One region of the Roseburia sp. AF15-21 genome, then DNA from elsewhere that is predicted to be linked to it. Evidence: riboswitches for the same ligand, from Rfam matches in the RefSeq annotation. Region 1 holds a riboswitch; the other holds the start of a gene.
The links. A riboswitch is a leader RNA that binds a small molecule or an ion and turns the genes downstream of it on or off. The one in region 1 is predicted to bind ZMP and ZTP.
Positions count from the first base shown of each region.

Region 2: linked by a shared signal. The riboswitch ahead of DWW33_RS02855 (IMP cyclohydrolase) and the one ahead of pflB (formate C-acetyltransferase) in region 1 are both predicted to bind ZMP and ZTP.

Region 1 covers NZ_QUHG01000004.1:249,271-252,700, reverse strand. Annotated here, with positions in the region: gene DWW33_RS08145 (amino acid ABC transporter permease) at 1-418, shown strand, start outside; gene DWW33_RS08140 (amino acid ABC transporter ATP-binding protein) at 408-1,148, shown strand; ZMP/ZTP riboswitch at 1,232-1,311, shown strand; gene pflB (formate C-acetyltransferase) at 1,469-3,430, shown strand, end outside.
Region 2 covers NZ_QUHG01000001.1:591,580-595,009, reverse strand. Annotated here, with positions in the region: gene DWW33_RS02870 (PFL family protein) at 1-455, shown strand, start outside; gene DWW33_RS02865 (glycosyltransferase family protein) at 480-1,673, shown strand; ZMP/ZTP riboswitch at 1,750-1,830, shown strand; gene DWW33_RS02855 (IMP cyclohydrolase) at 1,965-2,678, shown strand; gene DWW33_RS02850 (phosphoribosylaminoimidazolecarboxamide formyltransferase) at 2,718-3,430, shown strand, end outside.

The DNA of each region.
Region 1 (3,430 bases):
GGTTGCACTCGATAATAAGATTGCAGTGGCTGTAATCGCTTTTGGTTTGAATTCGGCTGCCTATGTGGCAGAGATTGTACGTTCCGGAATCATGTCTGTAGACGAAGGACAGTTTGAAGCTGGACGAAGCCTCGGATTGAATTATTCGCAGACCATGCGTCTGATTATTCTGCCACAGGCATTTAAGAATGTACTTCCGGCACTGGCAAATGAGTTTATTACCTTACTGAAAGAGACTTCCATCAGTGGATATATTGCAATCCCGGATTTGACAAAGGGTGGCGATATCATCCGCAGCCAGACTTATGACCCATTCTTACCATTGTTCGGGGTTGCAATTATCTACCTGATAATCGTTATGATTTTAACGGCTGGTGTACATAAACTGGAAACGAGGTTGAGAACAAATGAGCGATAAGAAGGTATTGATTGAAGTAAAGGATTTGTGTAAATCCTTTGGAAATGTAAATGTATTAAATGGTATCTCCACAGAAATCGCCCAGGGAGAGGTGGTTGCCATCATCGGACCATCCGGTTGTGGTAAATCCACATTCTTACGTTCCTTAAATCTTTTAGAGGAGCCGACTTCCGGTGTGATTACTTTTGAAGGAACAGATATCACGGATAAATCCGTAGACATCAACAAGATGCGTCAGAAGATTGGAATGGTATTCCAGCAGTTCAATCTGTTCCCGAATTATACCGTAAAAGGAAATATCATGCTGGCACCGGTTCAGACCGGACTTATGAATAAGGAAGAGGCATCTAAGCGTGCGGACGAGCTTTTGATGAGAGTCGGACTGTCTGATAAAGCAGATACCTATCCGGCAATGCTTTCCGGTGGACAGAAACAGCGTATTGCAATTGCAAGAGCACTGGCAATGAATCCGGATGTCATGTTATTTGACGAGCCGACTTCCGCACTGGATCCGGAAATGGTAGGAGAAGTTCTTGAAATTATGAAAGAACTGGCACAGGACGGAATGACTATGGTAGTGGTAACGCACGAAATGGGATTTGCAAGAGAAGTGGCAAGCCGTGTCATGTTTATCAATGAAGGACAGATTCAGGAAGAGAATACACCGGCAGAATTCTTCGCCAATCCACAGAATCCGCGTCTTTGCGACTTCCTTTCCAAAGTATTGTAGGGAAAGAACAGATAAAACGGAAAAAATAGTTGATAAAAAGTTTTCATAAGCTATTGCAATCAGAAAAGAAATAGTCTATGATAAAACCGTTATATGACTGACGGATAAGTGGAAAAACCACATGAAGTATAACGAAAACGAGCCGACCGTCTGGGCGATGAACCTGGAGGACTGGCTCGTTTTCTTTTGTATGTTATTTTGAACACCAAAAGATATTGACAAAAAAATGACAGTCAGTATATACTAACTACAGTTAAACAAGACTAATTAGTAACCATTCAGTGTTCATACTGAATACATTTTTTTAGGAGGATATCGTAATGATTGAAATGAAAGAGTGGGATGGATTCGAAGGACGTCTCTGGAAAGAAGAAATCAATGTTCGTCAGTTCATTCAGGACAACTACACTCCATATGATGGAGATGAGAGCTTTTTAGCTGAGCCGACAGATGCAACCAACAAGCTATGGGATGCACTTCAGAAATTACAGAAAGAAGAGCGTGCCAAGGGCGGCGTTCTTGATATGGAGACAGAGGTTGTAACCGGAATTACAGCTTATGGTCCGGGATATATCGATGAAAGCTTAAAAGATTTAGAGCAGGTAGTTGGTCTTCAGACTGACAAACCATTAAAGAGAGCTTTCATGCCATATGGTGGAATCAAGATGGCTGTTCAGGCATGTGAGACCTACGGTTATGAAGTAAATGATAAATTAAAAGAAATTTTCACCAAGTATCATAAGACACACAATACAGCAGTATTTGATGCTTATACACCGGAAATGATGAAGGTTCGTCATGCTAAGATTTTAACAGGTCTTCCGGATACCTACGGTCGTGGACGTATTGTAGGTGATTACCGCCGTGTAGCATTATACGGACTGGATTACTTAATCGCTGAGAAGAAGAAGGACAAAGCCAACTGCGGATGCGGACAGATGACAGATGATGTCATCCGTTTAAGAGAAGAAATTGCAGAGCAGATTAAATGTCTGGAAGACATGAAGAAACTGGCTGAGATTTACGGATATGATATTTCAAGACCTGCAACCAATGCAAAAGAGGCTGTTCAGTGGTTATACTTCGGATACCTTGCAGCAATCAAGACACAGAACGGTGCAGCGATGTCAGTAGGACGTGTTTCTACTTTCCTTGATATTTATATTAAGAGAGATATGGATAAGGGAATTCTTACTGAGCAGCAGGCTCAGGAGCTGATTGACCATTTCACAATGAAACTTCGTATGGTTAAATTCGCACGTATTCCTTCTTATAACCAGTTATTCTCCGGTGACCCTGTATGGGCAACCCTTGATGTAGCAGGAACAGGTGTAGACGGACGTTCCATGGTAACCAGGACAGACTTCCGTTTCCTTCATACTTTAGAGAATATGGGACCGGCACCGGAACCAAATCTTACTGTATTCTATTCATCCAGACTGCCACAGACCTTCCGTGATTATGCAGCACGTATCTCGATTGAAACAAGCTCAATCCAGTATGAAAACGATGATGCAATGAAACCGGTATGGGGCGATGATTATGCAATCTGCTGCTGTGTATCTGCTACACAGACAGGTAAAGAGATGCAGTTCTTCGGCGCTCGTGCAAACCTTGCAAAATGTCTGCTTTACGCAATCAACGGTGGTGTTGATGAAAAATCAGGCGAGCAGGTAGGACCAAACTACGCACCAATTACAGCTGAATATCTTGACTATGATGAAGTAATGGCAAAATATGACAAGATGATGGACTGGTTAGTAGACATCTATGTAAATACACTGAACCTGATTCAGTATATGCATGATAAATATTACTATGAAGCAGCAGAGCTTTCTCTGATGGATACCGACTTAAAGAGAACTTTTGCAACCGGTATTGCAGGATTTTCACATGTTATCGATTCTCTTTCTGCAATCAAATATGCAAAAGTAAAAGTCGTACGTGATGAGAACGGACTTGCAAAAGACTTCGAAATCGAAGGAGACTTCCCGAAATATGGAAATGATGATGACCGTGCCGATGAAATCGGAGTATGGCTGCTTAAGACTTTCATGGATAAATTAAAGAAACATCATACTTATCGTGATTCTGAGCCTACAACTTCTATCCTTACCATTACTTCTAACGTAGTATATGGTAAAGCAACCGGAGCTATGCCGGATGGACGTAAAGCCGGCGAACCGCTTTCACCGGGAGCTAACCCATCTTACGGTGCAGAGCAGAACGGACTTTTAGCTTCCTTAAACTCTCTGACCAAGCTTCCATATGAGTGGGCATTG
Region 2 (3,430 bases), on a different contig from region 1:
GAACGACAGCAGCCCTTGCTCTTTTAAATGACCAGGTTAAGAAGGGCGGCGTAATGGCATCTTCTTATGTTGGTGGTTTAAGTGGTGCATTTATTCCGGTCAGCGAAGACCAGGGAATGATTAATGCAGTACAGGCAAATGCCATTACACTGGAGAAATTAGAAGCAATGACCTGTGTATGTTCCGTAGGTCTTGATATGATTGCAATTCCGGGTGATACCAAGGCAACTACCATTTCCGGTATTATTGCAGATGAAATGGCACTTGGAATGATTAACCAGAAGACTACAGCAGCCCGTCTGATTCCGGTAATCGGAAAGGGAGTAGGCGATACTGTAGAATTTGGTGGATTATTCGGCTATGCACCGATTATGCCGGTAAACCAGTATTCCTGTGATGCATTTATCAACCGTGGGGGAAGAATTCCTGCACCAATTCACAGCTTTAAGAACTAGGATTTTTTGAAATGGAGAAAGAAAATGAGTGATATCCGTAAACTTGTGTTTTTTGAACGAGGCGTAGAAACATTAACTTATTTTTCACATGAGATGGCAGCGTCATTTCGCAAGATGGGATATCAGATTTTCTTCTTCGACATTCAGGCAGAATATGCTGACACGAAACGATTAAGCCGCTTTTTAAAAAGTGGCGAGACCGCAGTCATTACCTTTAACTTTATCGGATTAAGCGGAGAGGAGTTCCTGTTGGAAACAGAGTCTCAGTCTGTCTTTGCCAGCAGAAATATTCCGGTCTATTGTATTCTTGTGGACCATCCGTTGTATTATCATAAGCAGCTTGATGAGACAATTCCGAATCTGACTGTGTTCTGCATCGACCGTCAGCATATTTCTTATATGAAACGGTTTTATAAAGGGATTCCCTGTCATTTTTTACCATTGGCAGGGAATTTTCTGATGGATAAGGAAGAACGTATTTCTACAGACTTTATTCCATATGAGAACCGGGAATATGAAGTGGGTTTTATCGCAAACTATGTGCATCTTCCGGCAATTGAAGAGCATTTTACCAGCCAGACGAAGGAATATATTGATTTCTATCATGAGATATTAAATTATCTCCGCCTGCATCCGTCAGAGCCGTTAGATTCTGCCATGGAGCATTTTGTCCGCCGGGAGATTCCGGAAGTAACGGAGCGGGAGCTGATGGCATGCTTTGCAGGAATGCTTTTTTTGGATATGTATAACCGGACTTATTTCCGTGGAGAAACGGTGCGGACATTGGTAGATAATGGAGTACGGGTGTATGTTTTTGGAAAGGGCTGGGAGAATCTTAAAGTAAAACATCCGGAGAATCTTATTTTAAACGGAAGACAGCTGGATTCTGCTGAATGCGTAAAAATCATCCAGAATACCAAGATTGCATTGAATACCATGCCGTGGTTTAAGGATGGCGCCCATGACAGAATTTTTACAGCTATGTTAAATAAGGCAGTGTCCTTAACGGATGACAGCATTTATTTAAAGGAGCGTTTCTGTGACGGAAAGGATCTGGCATTTTATGAGTTAGAGCATCTGGATGCATTGCCGGAGCAGGTATTATCCATGCTGGGGCATCCGAAGAAAATGAAAGAAATCATAGAATATTCTTATGAACGGGCACTTAAGGAAGATACCTGGGCGAACCGTGCAGAACGTCTGAGAGAGTTCTTATAGAAATAGAAAATCTTATGAAGGGGAGTCCTTAGAGGAAGAATTCCTTGACAAGTGTTTTGGAATATGTTTTACTAAATTCAGGTCATATGACTGACGGAACCGTGGGAATAACCACATGAAGTATGACCTGAGAAAGCCGACCGTCTGGGCAGTTAAGCTCGGGATACGTGTCGGTATTTTTTATGCATGCAAACAGGAAAAGTCACAGGGAAAATTCGAAAGAGAAAGAGACTTTGACGAAAGCTGCAGCAACTTTAAAAATTACATGGAGCGTAAGAAGGAGGAACAAAAATGAAGATGACTTCATTAGCAGAAGAACTTGGAAGCACTACTTATCCGGGAAGAGGAATTGTAATTGGAAAGTCGAAGAATGGAAAGTATGCGGTAACTGCTTATTTTATCATGGGAAGAAGCGAGAATAGCCGTAACCGTGTATTTGTTGAGGATGGAGAAGGAATCCGTACCCAGGCATTTGACCCTGCAAAATTAAGTGACCCAAGTCTTATTATTTATGCACCGGTTCGCGTACTGGGCAATAAGACCATTGTAACCAATGGAGACCAGACAGATACCATTTATGAACTGATGGATAAACAGCAGACCTTCGAACAGGCATTAAGAACCAGAAAGTTCGAGCCGGACGCACCGAACTATACACCACGTATTTCCGGAATCATGCATGTGGAAGATGGAAAATACAATTATGCAATGTCTATTTTAAAGAGCAACAATGGTAATCCGGATGCCTGCAACCGTTATACATTTGCTTATGAGAATCCGGTAGCTGGGGAAGGACATTTCATTCATACTTATATGAATGATGGAAATCCATTACCAAGCTTTGAAGGCGAACCGGTACTGGTTGATATCGGAGATGACATTGATGCATTTACCGAGCTGGTATGGAATAACCTGAATGCAGACAATAAGGTATCCTTATTTGTAAGATATATTGATATTGAAACCGGAAAATATGAAAGCCGCATTGTAAACAAGAACAAATAGGATTTTGTGAATAAGATTCGTGCGAGAGAGGAAAATAAAATGAAAGAATTAGAATTAAAATATGGTTGTAACCCAAATCAGAAACCATCCAGAATTTACATGGAAAATGGCGAATTGCCAATCAAAGTATTAAATGGTAAACCAGGTTATATTAACTTCTTAGACGCATTCAATGGCTGGCAGTTAGTAAAAGAATTAAAGAAAGCAACCGGACTTCCGGCAGCCACTTCTTTTAAACATGTTTCTCCGGCAGGTGCAGCAGTGGGACTTCCACTTTCTGAAGTAGAGCGTAAGATTTACTGGGTAGATGACATGGATGTAGAATTTACACCGATTGCTAATGCATATGCAAGAGCAAGAGGCGCTGACCGTATGTCCTCTTTCGGAGATTTCATTTCTCTTTCTGATGTTTGTGATAAAGCAACCGCACTTTTAATTAAAAGAGAAGTATCTGATGGAGTCATTGCACCGGGCTATGATGATGACGCATTAGAAATTTTAAAAGCAAAGAAAAATGGCAATTACAATGTCATTGAAATTGATCCTGACTATATTCCGGACCCAATCGAGCGGAAACAGGTATTTGGCGTTACCTTTGAGCAGGGAAGAAATGAGTTAAATATTGACGAGCATTTCTTTGACAATATTGTAACAGAAAACAAAGAGCTGCCGGAATCAGCAAAGAGAGATCTGGCAATTTCCATGATTACTTTAAAATATACACAGTCTAACTCCGTATGTTATGTAAAAGA